DNA from 2 places in the Phaeospirillum tilakii genome. Region 1 is predicted to be linked to the other one. Evidence: predicted binding sites of a transcription regulator. Region 1 holds the regulator's gene; the other holds the start of a gene.
What was found. The regulator PhoB, encoded in region 1, activates phosphate uptake and scavenging genes when phosphate is short. The targets are predictions, from matches to a motif close to TNTCATAAAACTGTCA.

Region 1 (7,456 bases):
AGGCGGCGACCAAGACCGATCTGATCGAAGCCAAAACCGAACTGAAGGCTGAGATCGCCGAGGTGAAAACCGAACTGAAAGCCGGGATCGCTGCGGTGAGAACCGAACTGAAAGCCGAGATCGCCGAGGCAAAAGCTGACATCATCAAGTGGATGTTCGGCACCATCGTCGCCCAGACCGCGCTGATCATCGCCGCCGTCAAGCTGCTGCACTGACGGCGCCCCGGCTCGGCTTGGCGCGCGTCCAACCGAGCGGTTGCGGCCTTGACCCGCCGGGCGCGCGTTTGCTGCTTGCGCGCGCCATGTCGCCTGCGGGAGTCCAACCGCGAGGGAAGCCGTTGCTGGAGGTCAGATCCGCCCCTCGCAGGCCCGATCCTCGCCCCCACGGTCCACGCCGGGGTCTGCCGAGGCGCGCCTCTCTTCGACCAGCCAATCGACGAAGCCGGTGGCCAGGGTGCCGGCCTCGGCCCGGCGGGGGATGATCGCGACATACCCGGTGCGTGGCACCCGGATCTCCGGCAGCGGCGTCAGCAGCCGGCCGGCGGCAACGTCGAGCTCCAGCATCGGCAGCGGACCGATCCCCAGGCCCAGCCCGTCTTCCACCGCCTGACGCGTCACGAAGAAGTGGTCGAAGGTCCGGCGGGGCAGGCCGGCCAGATGGGCCAGTCCGGCCGCCTCAAGCCAGTTGGCCCAGTCGCCGGCACGGGTTTCGCTGGCCAGCAGGGTGTGCCCCTCGATGTCGGCCGGAACCAGCACCGGCCGGCGCGCGAACAGTGCCGGGCTCATGATCAGCGTGTCGACGTCCTCCAGCACCGGAACGGCGCGATGCCGGGGCCACAGATCGTCGCGGGCCACGCCACGGCGGATCGACACATCGACGCCGCCGCGCAGATCCTCCACCACGCAGGACACCGTCGTGACCACCACTTCGACCTGGGGATGATCGGCGTGATAGCGGTCGAGCCGGGGGATCAGCCAGCGCATCGCCAGACTGGTCGGGGCGCTGACCCGCAGCAGGCGCCGCGCGGCGGGGCGGCCGCAGGCCTCCGCCGCCACCGCCAGACGGTCGAACGACAGGCCGACCTCGGCGGCGAAGATCTTCGCCGCCGGCGTCGCCACCATCCGCCTTCCGTCCCGGGTGAACAGCCGTTGCCCCAGCCAGCCTTCGAGCGTGGCGATCTGGCGGCTGACCGCGCCATGGGTCAGGCCGAGTTCGGCCCCGGCCTCGGCATAGCTGCCGGTCCGGGCGGCGACCTCGAAGATGCGCAGGGCGTTCAAGGGGGGAAGGCGACGCATCGGGCGGATCCGTGAGAAAAACGAACGCTATCCGTGATGGGAAACAGGCTAGTCGATAAAATTTCACATGGATAGGGTTGGGATCCGCAACCGGTACGACCGAGCCCTGCCCATGGCCTCCTCGACAGACCTTTCCGGGACGCCGCCCGATTCTCGGGCGCCCCGGCAGAAGCGCAGCCTGCTGGCGGCCTGTCTCGCCCACGCCCTGCATGACGGCTACACCGATGGCCTCTACGCCTTCCTGCCGCTCTGGCAGGGGCAGTTCGGGCTGTCCTATGCGGGGGTGGCGGTGGTGCGCGCCCTCTATTCCGCCACCATGGGGGGTCTCCAGATCCCGTCCGACCGTGTGCTGCGCGCTTGGTCGCCGCGCGCGGTGCTGGTCCTGGCGACCGTCCTCGCCGCGACCGGCCTGCTGATCATGGCGCTGCCCTTCGGTTTTGCCGGGCTGTGCGTCGGTCTGGTCGTCGCCGGGCTCGGATCGAGCCTCCAGCATCCGCGGGCTTCGGCGCTGGTGGCCGACAATTACGGCGAGGCGTCGCGACGTCCCCTCGGCCTTTACAATTTTTCCGGCGATCTCGGCAAAGCCGCCTTGCCGGCGCTGATCGCGCTGCTGTTGCCGCTGCTCGACTGGCGCGCGGTGCTGGTGGTGCTGGCGGTGCTGGGGTTCGGGCTGGCGGTCGCCCTGGGGGGACTGGTCCCGGCGGTTCCCGCCACCCGGACCGCCCCGAACCGGACGGAAGCCGGCGGTGGCCGTGGCGGCTTTCCGATCCTCGCGACGATCGGGGCGCTCGATACGGCGACCCGGATGGGCTATCTGCTGTTCCTGCCCTTCCTCATCCAGCAACGGGGCGGGGACACGCCCACAATCGGCGCCGCCCTCGCTTTGCTGTTCATCGGCGGGGCGTTCGGCAAGGCGGGCTGTGCCTGGCTCGGCGAGCGGCTGGGGGTGGTCGGCAGCGTGCTGGCGACCGAAGCCGCCACGGCGGCGCTGATCGCGGCGACGCTGGTCACCCCGCTGCTGCCGACCCTCGTCCTGCTGCCCTGGCTCGGCCTCGTGCTGAACGGCACCTCCTCGGTTCTGTACGGCACCGTGCCCGAGCTGGCCCGGGGCGACCGGAGCCGGGCCTTCGCGATCTTCTACACCTGCGTGATCGGCGCGGGCGGGATCGCGCCGATCCTGTATGGCGCGATCGCCGACCACGGCACCCGGACGATCGGCGTGCTGGCCACGGCGGCGACCGCCGTCCTGATCCTGCCGCTGGTGCTGATGCTGCGGCCCCATCTGCCCCGCCGCCAGACCCCCCGATAACCCCCACACCGCAGGTATCCATCACGATGGCCCCCCCTCCGCTTCCCACCATTGCGCCCACCATCGCCCTGCTCGGTCCGGGGGCGATCGGCACCACCATCGCCGCCGCGCTGCACGAGGCCGGCCGCACCCCGATGCTGTGTGGCCGCACGGCGCTGCCGTCGCTGACCCTGCGCGGCGACGGCGGCGACCTTCTGGTTCCGGGGCCGGTGCGGACCGATCCGGCCACGATCGAAACCACGGTCGATCTGCTCTTCGTCGCGGTCAAGGCAACCCAGATCGAGGCGGCGGCGCCGTGGTTTGCCGCCTTGTGCGACGCGCGGACCGTGGTCTGCGTGTTGCAGAATGGCGTCGAGCAGGAAAGGCGCATCGCCCCCTCCCTGCCCGGCAGCCCGGTGCTGCCCTCGGTGGTGTGGTTCCCCGCCCAACGCCAGCCGGACGGTTCGGTCTGGCTGCGCGGCAAGCCCCGCCTCACCCTGCCACAGACGCCGGCGGTCGGCGTGGTGGTGGCGGCGTTGCAGGGGACGCGCTGCGCGGTCGAGCTCGCCGCCGCTGCCGATTTCACCTCCCTGGCCTGGCGCAAGCTGCTCCAGAACGCGGTGGCGGGGCTGATGGTGCTGGCGGGGCGCCGCGCCGCGATGTTCTCCCGCGCCGACATCGCCGGGCTGGCGCTGGCCTATCTGCGGGAAGGCCTGGCGGTGGCGCGGGCGGAGGGCGCGGTGCTGGGCGACGCGGTGGCGCAAGAGATCCTGGCCCAGTTCCAGGCTCTGCCGGCCGACATGGGCAGCTCGATCCTCGCCGACCGGGAGGCCGGCCGCCCGCTCGAATGGGACATCCGCAACGGGGTGGTGCAGCGTTATGGCCGCTTCCATGGCATCCCGACGCCGATCAGCGATCTGGTCGTGCCGCTGCTGGCCGCCGCCAGCGACGGCCCCGGCTGAGCGATCCTCGGCTGAGCGTCTGTCGGGGGGGGGACGCCTCGTTCCTGGTCTTCGGCGAGGTTTGGCATTAGACTAAGTCTGAAAAGCAGACTTGGGAGAGCCATGATGCCGCAGCCTTGCTGGCGCTTCGACAACAGCTATGGCCGCCTGCCGCCGACGCTCTACACCCGGATCGGGCCGAGTCCGGTCGCCGCGCCCCGGCTGGTGCGGTTCAATCACGCCCTCGCCGCCGAGCTGGGGCTCGACCCTGCCCTCGGCGAGGCGGGGGAGGCGGCGCCGCTGTTCGCCGGCAATTGCCTGCCCGAGGGGGCCGAACCGCTGGCCCAGGCCTATGCCGGCCATCAGTTCGGTTTTTTCAACGTCCTCGGCGACGGGCGGGCGATCCTGCTCGGCGAGCATCTCCGCCCCGATGGCGGCCGGGTCGATCTCCAATTGAAGGGGGCGGGGCGTACCCCCTATTCGCGCGGCGGCGACGGTCGCGCCGCGCTCGGGCCGATGCTGCGCGAATATCTGTTCGGCGAGGCGATGCACGCCCTCGGCCTGCCCACCACCCGCGCCCTGGCGGTGGTGACGACCGGCGAGACGGTGCTGCGCCAGACCCCGCTGGCCGGGGCGATCCTGACCCGGGTCGCCGCCAGCCATCTGCGGGTCGGCAGCTTCGAATATGCGGCGCGGCGCGGCGCGGCCGAGCTGCGGGCGCTGCTCGATTACGCGGTGGCGCGGCACGATCCCGGCCTCGCCGGTCGCGACGACCTGCCGTGGGCCTTCCTGGCGGCGGTGGCCGACCGGCAGGCCGATCTGGTGGTCGGCTGGATGCGGGTCGGCTTCGTCCACGGGGTGATGAACAGCGACAACATGACCATTTCCGGCGAGACGATCGATTACGGCCCGTGCGCCTTCCTCGACCGCTACCACCCGGCGATGGTGTTCAGCTCGATCGATCATGGCGGCCGCTACGCCTTCGGCAACCAGATGGCCTGCGCGCAGTGGAACCTTGCCCGGCTGGCCGAGGCGCTGCTGCCGCTCGATCCCGACGGGCTGGCGCGGGCCGAGGCGGTGATCGAGGGGTTCGGCGCCACGGTGACGGCGCGCCATCGGGCGATGCTGGGGGGCAAGCTCGGCCTGGCCGCGCTCCAGCCCGGCGACGAGGCGCTGATTGCCGAACTGCTCGACTGGATGCAGCGCACCGGCGCCGATTACACCAATACCTTCCGCGCCCTGAGCGACGATCCCGATCCGCCGCTGCCGCAGGGCTGGGGCGAACGCTGGCGCGCCCGCGCTCCGGTCGTCGACCTGATGCGGCGGCACAATCCGGCCTACATCCCGCGCAACCAGCGGGTCGAGGACGCGCTGGCGGCGGCCGAGGCGGGCGATCTGGCCCCGTTCGAGCGGCTGCTGGCGGTGCTGGCCGAGCCTTACCGGACCCGGCCGGGGCTGGAGGCCTATCAGGCCCCGCCGCCGCCCGAGGCGCCGCCCCACCGCACCTTCTGCGGCACCTGAGGAAGAGGCGGGCTCTGCCCGCACCCGCCAAGGGCCGGGGGCCCTTGGATCCCGTCGATGGTCGGGGTTCCGAAGGACAATCAAAGGGTTCCAAGGGCCTTGCGGCCCTTGGCGGGTCCGGGCGGAGCCCGGGCAATCAGGCGGCGGATTCGGCGTCGAGGGCGTAGCCGGCGGCGCGGACGGTGCGGATGATGTCGCTTTCGGTGTCGCAGTTGAGCGCCTTGCGCAGGCGGCGGATATGGACGTCCACCGTGCGCGGCTCGACATAGATGTCCGGCCCCCACACCGCGTCGAGCAGTTCCTCGCGCGAGAACACCGTGCCGGGATGCTGGAGAAAGAATTGCAGCAGGCGGAACTCGGTCGGGCCGAGATGGATCGGCCGGCCGGCGCGGGAGACGCGGTGGGCGGCGAGGTCCATGCTGATGTCGCCCCAGGCCAGCTGGCCCTTCTGCGGCACCGGCTGGACCCGGCGCAGCAGGGCGCGGGTGCGGGCCATCAGTTCGGGCAGCGAAAACGGCTTGGTCAGGTAATCGTCGGCCCCGGTGTTGAGGCCGCGGATCTTGTCGCTTTCCTCGCCGCGCGCGGTCAGCATGATGATCGGCAGGTCGCGGGTGGCCGGCTTGCGCCGCAACTGGCGGCAGACCTCGATCCCCGACAGCGCCGGCAGCATCCAGTCGAGCAGCACCAGATCGGGCCGGCGTTCCGCCACCAGGGTCAGCGCCTCCTCGCCGTCGCCGGCCTCGCAGACGCGGAACCCCTCCTTCTCGAGGTTGTAGCGCAGCATGGTGGCGAGCGAGGCTTCGTCCTCGACGATCAGGATCAGCGGCTTGGCCTGCCCGGCCGGGTTGGGGTCGCGCTGGCTCATTCCGGTCCTCCGACGGTGTTTCCCTTCGGCCGCGAACCGGCCGGCGAGGTGCCGAGGATCTGGTAATGCAGGGCCTCGGCGATGTTGGTGGCGTGGTCGCCGATTCGTTCGATGTTCTTGGCCATGAACAACAGGTGGGTGGCGGTGGCGATGGTGCCGGGATCCTCGGTCATCAGGGTGATCAGATCCTGCATCACCGCGTTGTACATCGCGTCGACCTCTTCGTCGCGGCTCCACACCCCGAGCGCCTTGGTCAGGTCCTTTTCGAGATAGGCGTCGAGCACGTCCTTCAGCAGGCCGCGCACCATCTCACCCAGCCGCACCACCCCGGCCACCGGCGCGGTGATGCCGGCGCGGTTGAGCACCAACGCCCGCTTGGCGAGGTTGGCGGCATAATCGCCGACCCGCTCGATCTCGCCCGAGATGTTGAGGGCGCCGACGATCTGGCGCAGATCGACCGCCATCGGCTGGCGCAGCGCCAGCAGGCGGACGGCGAAGCTCTGCACCTCGCGGTCGAGTTCGTCGATGCGGGCGTCGCCGGCCACCACCCGCTGAGCGAGGTCGTCGTCGCGCCGGGCCAGCGCCTGAAGCCCGGCGGTCAGCTGGGCCTCGGCCATTCCCCCCATCCGGGCGATGATCCCGGTCAGGTGGGCCAGTTCCTCGTCGTAGGATTTGACGGTATGCACTTCTTCCATGCGCGGCCCTCCCGTGATTATCCGAAGCGGCCGGTGATGTAGCCCTGGGTCAGGGGCTGTTGCGGATTGGTGAAGATCTGTTCGGTGTCGCCGACCTCGATCAGCTTGCCGAGATGAAAGAAGGCGGTGCGCTGCGACACCCGCGCCGCCTGCTGCATCGAATGGGTGACGATCACGATGGTGTAATTGTCGCGCAGCTCGTCGATCAGTTCCTCGACCTTGGCGGTGGCGATCGGGTCGAGCGCCGAACAGGGCTCGTCCATCAGGATCACCTCGGGGCCGACCGCGATGGCGCGGGCGATGCACAGCCGCTGTTGCTGCCCGCCCGACAGGCCGGTGCCGGATTCGGTCAGCCGGTCCTTGACCTCGCCCAGCAGGCCGGCCTTTTCCAGGCTGGTCATCACGATCTCGTCCAGTTCCTCCTGGTCGCGGGCGAGGCCGTGGATGCGCGGACCGTAGGCGACGTTGTCGTAGATCGATTTGGGGAAGGGATTGGGCTTCTGGAACACCATCCCCACCCGCGCCCGCAACTGCACCACGTCGAGGCCGCGATCGTAGATGTCGGCGCCGTCGATGGTCAGCCGGCCGCTGACCCGCGCCGTCTCGACCATGTCGTTCATCCGGTTGATGCAGCGCAGGAAGGTCGATTTGCCGCAGCCGGACGGGCCGATCAGCGCGGTGACCTCGCCGGAATGGATGTCGAGATCGACCGAATGCAGCGCGTGCTTTTCGGCGTAATGGACGTTGAGACCCCGGGCCGAGATCTTGGCGCGGCCCTCGATGGCGCGGGGGTTGACCGGGCTGTTCATGAGACGGCTACCACTTTCTTTCGAATTTCTTGCGCAGCAGGA
Region 2 (7,456 bases), on a different contig from region 1:
CCGGGGTGATGTGGCGGACGGTCCGCGCCTTCCCCTGCCCGCCTTGGCAGGGCGAGGATCCGCTCGGCCGCACCCTCCTGCTCCATGCCGAACAGGGGCTGGGCGACACGATCCAGTTCGTCCGCTTCGCCGCCCGGCTGGAGGCGGCGGGAGCACGGCTGGTGCTGGAGGTGCAGCCGCCGCTGGCCGGACTGATCGCCCGCTCGTTCCCCTGCGCCCAGGTGCTGCGCAAGGGCGAGCCGCTGCCGCCGGTCGATTTCCACTGTCCGCTCGGCAGCCTGCCCCACCGCTTCGACATCGGCCTCGACCAGTTGCCCGGCCCGGTGCCCTATCTGGTGCCCGATCCGGCGGCGGTGGCGGAATGGCGCCGGCGGCTGGGCGGGCTCGGCGGGCTCAAGATCGGGATCGCCTGGGCCGGCAATCCGGCCTATCAGGCCGACCATGCCCGCTCCTTCGCCCCCGGCCGGGTCGCCGCCCTGATCGCGGCGCTGTCGCGCCCCGGCATCACCCTGTTCGCGCTGCAAAAGGATCCCCGCCCGGAGGATCGCGCCGCGCTGGCGGCGGCGGCCGGACAGGTGCTCGACCTGTCGGCGGTGGTGGGCGATTTCGACCATACCGGGGCGATCGCCACCGCGCTCGACCTGATCGTCTCGACCGATACCTCGCTGCCCCACCTCACCGGCGCGCTCGGCCTGCCGACCTGGCTGCTGCTGCCCCGGGTGCCGGACTGGCGCTGGCTGCTCGACCGCCCCGACACGCCGTGGTACCCCAGCCTGCGCCTGTTCCGTCAGCAACAGGCCGGCGATTGGGACGGCGTGCTGGCCGCCCTCGCCGCCGCGCTGTAACGCGGGCTGCCGCCCCGCGCGCTTCGAGAATCAGGCGGGCTGCCGCCCGCCGGCCCGCTCGGGAAGCAAAGCTCCCCGACTCCCTCATTTCTTTGATTGATGACTCAATAAACAGGAAGGGGGTCCGGGGCATCGCCCCGGCCGGGTGCGGGCGGGAGCCCGCGTGAGCGTCAGGCCCGTTCCAACGCGGCCGAGGCGCGCAAGGCGGGGCCGCGCACCGCCAGCGGGCAGATCAGATCGACGGTTTCGTCGGCGATGGTGATTTCGACCGGCAGGCGGGCGACGATGTCGCCATCGCCCTGGACCGGGGCACCGCGCGGGCCGGTGATGACGATCGAGCGGGCCGACACCACCTGGACCTCGGGCAGTTCGGGCAGCTTGCCCAGCGGCAGGGCGAGGCCGTAGCGCAGCATGCCGGTGACCCCGGCGGCGGGGAGGATGCAGACCTCCAGCCGGGGGGCTTCGAGATCGGCGTCGGGGGCGGCGACGAACGGCCCTCCATAGAACCGTCCCTTGCAGGCCACCGCCATCCGCCCCTCATAGGCGACCCCGTCGGCGCGGATGGTCAGCACCGGGAAATCGTAGCCGACCGCCTGTTTCAGCCCCTCGACCACATAGGCCAGTTTGCCGGCATGGCGCTTCAGCGCGATGTTGACCCCGGCGACGACGTGGGCGTCGAGCCCGGCCCCGGCCATCAGCAGGAAACGGCGGCGGTTGGCGAGGCCGAGATGAACCCGCCGCGCCGGGCCGAAGGCGATGGCGCGGGCGATCTGGTCGGCGTCGCGCGGGGCGAGGCCGATCTCGCAGGCCAGCACATTGGCGGTACCGAGCGGGATCACCCCCAGCGCCGGACCGCCCTCGACCAGGGCCAGTCCGTTCAGCACCTCGTTGACGGTGCCGTCGCCGCCGGCCGCCACCACCGCATCGTAATCGGCGCGGGTGGCGCGGGCGGCGATCATTTCGGCATCGCCCCGGCAGGTGGTCTCGGCGACGGTGACGGCGCAGCCCAGCCGTTCCAGCCGCTCGACCACGCGGAGCAGGCGCCGCCGCTTGTGCCGGCCGGCGGTGGGATTGTGGACGATCAGCACCCGGCGCGGCGGGGGCGACATCGCGGGAGCTTCGGGGGGCTCGGTCATGCGTAATGCCAACATGGGGATTCGGTATACCAAACAACGCCAGCGAATCCTCAGTGAAATAATTGTGACCCTCCGCCTTCACTTTGATGAATTTTGCCCCGGGACACAGGGTTCGATATGTACAACCGACCCCACGACACACTAGAACCCCCCTGCCCCTTCTTCTCCCAGACCAACCCAGGACAGGTGGATTCATGAACGCCAACACCGAAATCAAGCGGCGTTACCGGACCATCTGGATCTCGGACATCCATCTCGGCACGCGCGGCAGCAAGGCCGAGGATCTGCTCGACTTCCTGAAAAGCTGCGAATCCGACACCCTCTATCTGGTCGGCGACATCATCGACGGCTGGCGGCTGCGCAAATCCTGGTACTGGCCGCAGAGCCACAACGACGTGGTGCAGAAACTGCTGCGCAAGGCGCGCAAGGGCACCCGCGTGGTGTTCGTCCCCGGCAACCACGACGAATTCGCCCGCGACTATCACGGCATGCTGTTCGGCGACATCCGCGTCGCCACCAGCGCGATCCACCAGACCGCCGCCGGCAAGCGGCTGCTGATCATCCACGGCGACGCCTTCGACGGGGTGGTCAAGCACGCCAAATGGCTGGCCCATCTCGGCGACGGCGCCTACACCCTGGCCCTGTCGCTCAATCACTGGCTGAACGTGGTGCGGCGCGCCCTCGGCTTCCCCTACTGGTCGCTGTCGGCCTACCTCAAGCACAAGGTCAAGAACGCGGTCCAGTACATCGCCAATTTCGAGGAGACGATGGCCGAGGAGGCCCGGCGCAGCCAGGCCGACGGGGTGGTGTGCGGCCACATCCACCACGCCCAGATCCGCCAGTTCGACGGCGTGCTGTACTGCAATGACGGCGACTGGGTCGAAAGCTGCACCGCGCTGGTCGAGAATTTCGACGGCAGCCTGGAAATCCTCCACTGGCTGCGCGAGCCGGGCCTCTATCTCCACAACGCCGCCCTGTCCGACGGTGCCGCCCGGCCGCTCGACGCCGCGCCGCCGGTGGCCGCGCCCTGACGCGATGGCCGCCCCGGCGGGGGCGCCGCCCCCTTCCCCCACCGTCCCTTTCCCCCCTCCCCCGGCCGCCGCGCCGGCCGGCCTGCCGCAAGGAGTAGGAATGCGCATTCTCGTCGTCTCGGACGCCTGGCTGCCCCAGGTCAACGGGGTGGTCCGTACCCTCGACATCCTGCGGCGCGAACTGCAACGGGACGGCCACGAGGTGGTGATGGTCACCCCCGACCGCTTCCGCACCCTGCCCTGTCCGACCTATCCCGAGATCCGTCTCGCGGTGCGGCCCGGCCGGCTGGTCGCCCGGCTGATCGAGGCGGCCCAGCCCTGCGCGATCCACATCGCCACCGAGGGGCCGCTCGGCTGGGCGGCGCGGCGCTACTGCCTGCGGCGGCGGCTGCCCTTCACCACCGCCTACCACACCAAGTTTCCCGAATACATCAAGGCCCGCTTCCGGGTGCCGCTCAAGCTCAGCTACGCGGTGATGCGGCGGTTCCACGCCGCCTCGTCGCGGGTGATGGTCGCCACCCAGGGGATCGAATCGGAACTGCTGCAACGCGGCTTCCACCGCATCGGCCGCTGGTCGCGCGGGGTCGATACCGACCTGTTCCACCCCCGCCCCGAGGCGCGGGGCGAGGCCGGGCCGTTCGCCGGACTGGCCCGGCCGATCTTCCTGTATGTCGGCCGGGTGGCGGTGGAGAAGAACGTCCAGGCCTTCCTCGACCTCGACCTGCCCGGGACCAAGGCGGTGGTCGGGGCCGGACCACAGCTCGAGGACCTGCGCCGGCGCCATCCCGGGGTGCATTTCGCCGGCGCCCGCTTCGGCGAGGATCTCGCCCGCCATTACGCCGCCGCCGATGTGTTCGTGTTCCCGAGCCGGACCGACACCTTCGGTCTGGTGCTGCTCGAGGCGCTGGCCTCGGGCCTGCCGGTGGCGGCCTATCCGGTGCCGGGGCCGCTCGACGTGATCGGATCGAGCCCGGTCGGCCGGCTCGATCAGGACCTGCGCGCCGCCGCCCTGGCCGCGCTGGAGGCCGATCCGGCGCTGTGCCGCGCCTATGCGCTGGAATTTTCGTGGGCCGCCTCGACCCGCCAGTTCATCGAGAATCTGGCGCCGTTCGAGACCACCCGCTGGCAGGAGCCGATGCCGGCCTGACCCCGCCGCCGCCCGTTCCGTCCCCTCCCCCGGAGACGGTCGGGCGCGCCGGGGCCGGGCTCAGTGCCCCGGTTTGGGTGACAGCAGATCCTTCTTGCCCGCCTTGCCCTTCCAGCTTTCGGCGTCGGCCGGCACCTCGCCCTTGCGGGTGATGTTGGGCCATTGCGGCGCGAACTGGCGGGCGATCTCGACCCACGGCGCGGCGGCGGGGTCGGAATCCGGCACGATCGCCTCGGCCGGGCATTCCGGCTCGCACACCCCGCATTCGATGCATTCATCGGGGTTGATCACCAGGAAGTTCTCCCCCTCGTAGAAGCAATCGACCGGGCAGACTTCGACGCAATCCTGATACTTGCACTTGATGCAGTTCTCGGTGACGACGTAGGCCATCGTTCCCTCCAGTTTCCCGTTCGTCCCACCGGAAACCCGCCCGGCGGGACCTCCTCGTGCCGTCGGGGAGCGATAGCACACCCCCCGGGGCCGCTCAACCCTGGCGCCCCGCCGCCGCGCGGCGACGGGGCCCGCCTCAGCGCAGCGGCGTGCGCAGCCGCACCGGCTGGCGCCGGCCGCGCCGGGCCAGCAGGTTCAGCACCTCGATCGCCAGGGCGAACGCCATCGCGAAATACAGGTAGCCCTTGGGGATCTCGTGGCCGGTGCCGTCGGCGATCAGCGCCACCCCGATCAGCAGCAGGAAGGCCAGTGCCAGCATCTTGACGGTGGGATGGCGCTCGACCAGCCGCGACAGCGGCCCGGCCAGCACCACCATCGCCAGCGTCGCCAGCAGCACCGCCGCCACCATCACCTCGAGATGGCTGGCCATCCCCACCGCGGTGATCACCGAATCGAGCGAGAAGACGATGTCGAGCAGGGCGATCTGGGTGATCACCGCCGCCAGCCCGGCGGTGGCCGCCGCCGCCGGGGCCTGGGGCGCGGCGCGGTCGATCTCGTCGTCCTCGCCCTCCAGGCTGCCGTGGATCTCGTGGGTGGCCTTGGCCACCAGGAACACGCCCCCGCCGATCATGATGATGTCGCGCCAGCTGACCGGATGGTCCCACACCGTCATCACCGGGGCGACCAGCCCGGCCACCCAGCTGAGGGTGGCGAGCAGGGCGAGCCGGGTCACCACCGCGAAGGCCAGCCCGAGCCGGCGGCCGAGCGGCCGCAAATGCTCCGGCAGCCGGTTGGAGACGATCGCCAGATAGACCAGATTGTCGATCCCGAGCACCAGCTCGAGCAGGGTCAGGGTGGCAAGGCTCATCCAGGTTTCCGGGTTGGTCAGCCACATCATCGCACGGGATCCTCTCGGCGGGACTCGGGTCGGCTGCGAGTGTAGGCGAAAAAGGCCGCGGATCCACCCGCGGATGAGTCCGGATAAACCCGGAGGCGGCCTTATCCGTTTGCTCCGGCGGGTATCGGTTGCTTGCCAGGCCGCCCCTGGCTACCATCAGCCGGTCGCACGGACGGAGCCATCGCGGGGCGAAAACGGGAGACCAACAGGGTGACGGGCAGCTTCACGGCGGGAGGACAAAGCGAGGAGCGCGGGCCGGCGCCCGCCGCCCCGCCGTCCGATGGCTTCTTCGCCTGTCTGCCCGGCTTCGCCTTCCTCCGCCGCCAGTCGCCCGAGGGGGCGATCGACTATCCCTGGTTCAGCGACGGGGTCGAGACGGTGCTCGGCTTCGCCCCCCGGGCGATGGGGGTCAATGCCCGCGGCTGCCTGCATGTGATCCACTGGGCCGACCGCGAGGCCCATCTCGACGAGGTGCGGCGCTCGGCGGCGACGCTGACCCGCTGCCAGGACGAGTTCCGCGCCATCACCGCCGGGGGCGAGGTGCGCTGGCTGCGCGGCACCTCGCTGCCGCGCCGCGAGCCCGACGGCAGCGTGGTGTGGAGCGGGGTGGTGATCGACGCCACCCACGAGCGCCGGGCCGAGCTGCGGCTCGACATGCTGATGGACCATGCCGAGGATTCGATCCTGATCCTCGACGCCCAGGGCCGGATCGATTCCGCCAACGCCGCCGCCCGCCGCCTGTTCGGCTATCCGGCCGAGGCACTGCTGGGCCGGCCGCTGACGATGCTGCTGGCCCCGGCCCACCGCCATCCCGAACTGCTCGATTCCGCCGGCCTGTCCAATGTCAGCATCGTCGGCGGCGGCCCGCGCGACCTGACCGGGCTGCGCCGCGACGGCACCACCTTCGCCCTCGAACTGTCGACCAGCGAGGTGCGGCTCGACGGCCAGCGCCTGTTCGTCGGCATCGGCCGCGACGTCACCCGCCGCCGCCAGACCGAGGCCGCCCTGCGCGAGACCGAGCAGCGGCTGCGCGCCATCGCCGCCAACATGCCGGGGATGGTGTTCCAGCGGGTGCTGTGGCCGGACGGGCGGGTCGAGTTCTCCTATGTCAGCGAGGGCTGCCGCAGCGTGCTCGGGCTCGAACCGGCCGAACTGGTGGGGGAATCCGGCCGCTTCTTCGCCCTGATGCAGGACGAGGAGCGGCTCGCCTTCCTCGCCGGGCTGGCCCGCGCCTCGCGGCTGATGGAGCCGTTCGACGAGGAAGTGTCGGTGCCGGGGCCCGACCGCCGCCGCCGCTGGCTGCGCGGCAGTTCGCGCCCGACCCGGCGCGAGGACGGCGCGGTGGTGTGGGACGGGGTGATGCTCGACGTCACCGACCGCAAGCTGGCCGAACAGCGTCTGTCGTTCCTCGCCTATCACGACCCGATGACCCGGCTGCCCAACCGCGCCGCCTTCCTCAAGCGGTTCGAGACCGCGCGCGACGAGGCCCGCCGCCAATCCTCGCTGCTGGCGGTGGTCAGCCTCGGCCTCGACCGGCTCGGCGTGATCAACGCCACCATGGGCCACGTCATCGGCGATCAGGTGCTGATGGGGGTGGCCGATCTGGTCCGCGCCGCGATCAATGCCAACGACATGATGGCCCGGGTGTCGGGCGACCATTTCCTGCTGCTGCTGACCGGCTACGACAACCGCCGCACCCTGGAGGAGGCGCTCGACCGCCTCCATGCCCGCGCCCAGACCACGGTGTCGGTCGGCGACCAGGATTTCGACGTCTCGGCGGCGGTGGGGGTGGCGCTGTTCCCGCGCGACGGCGAGGACGCCGAGACCCTGATCCGCAACGCCGACGCCGCGTTGCAGCGCGCCAAGGCCCAGGGCACCGCCAGCTTCCAGATGTTCACCAAGGAGCTGAGCACCCGCGCCCGCAAGACCCTGTCGATGCAGAACCGGCTGCGCCGCGCCGTCGATCACGGCGAATTGTCGGCCCATTACCAGCCGCAGGTCGATCTGAT

Region 2: a site for PhoB is predicted at 2,058-2,073, ahead of ACFSNB_RS09550 (UDP-2,3-diacylglucosamine diphosphatase). Genes of this name have one in related genera too.

Annotation. Positions count from the first base shown of each region.
Region 1 covers NZ_JBHUIY010000050.1:2,026-9,481, forward strand. Annotated here, with positions in the region: gene ACFSNB_RS16965 (CCDC90 family protein) at 1-215, shown strand, start outside; gene ACFSNB_RS16970 (LysR substrate-binding domain-containing protein) at 348-1,295, opposite strand; gene ACFSNB_RS16975 (MFS transporter) at 1,408-2,604, shown strand; gene ACFSNB_RS16980 (oxidoreductase) at 2,631-3,545, shown strand; gene ACFSNB_RS16985 (protein adenylyltransferase SelO) at 3,651-5,045, shown strand; gene phoB (phosphate regulon transcriptional regulator PhoB) at 5,182-5,910, opposite strand; gene phoU (phosphate signaling complex protein PhoU) at 5,907-6,605, opposite strand; gene pstB (phosphate ABC transporter ATP-binding protein PstB) at 6,623-7,414, opposite strand; gene pstA (phosphate ABC transporter permease PstA) at 7,422-7,456, opposite strand, start outside.
Region 2 covers NZ_JBHUIY010000016.1:19,473-26,928, reverse strand. Annotated here, with positions in the region: gene ACFSNB_RS09560 (tetratricopeptide repeat protein) at 1-845, shown strand, start outside; gene ACFSNB_RS09555 (diacylglycerol/lipid kinase family protein) at 1,016-1,954, opposite strand; gene ACFSNB_RS09550 (UDP-2,3-diacylglucosamine diphosphatase) at 2,176-3,012, shown strand; gene ACFSNB_RS09545 (glycosyltransferase family 4 protein) at 3,113-4,159, shown strand; gene fdxA (ferredoxin FdxA) at 4,220-4,549, opposite strand; gene ACFSNB_RS09535 (TerC family protein) at 4,686-5,447, opposite strand; gene ACFSNB_RS09530 (bifunctional diguanylate cyclase/phosphodiesterase) at 5,658-7,456, shown strand, end outside.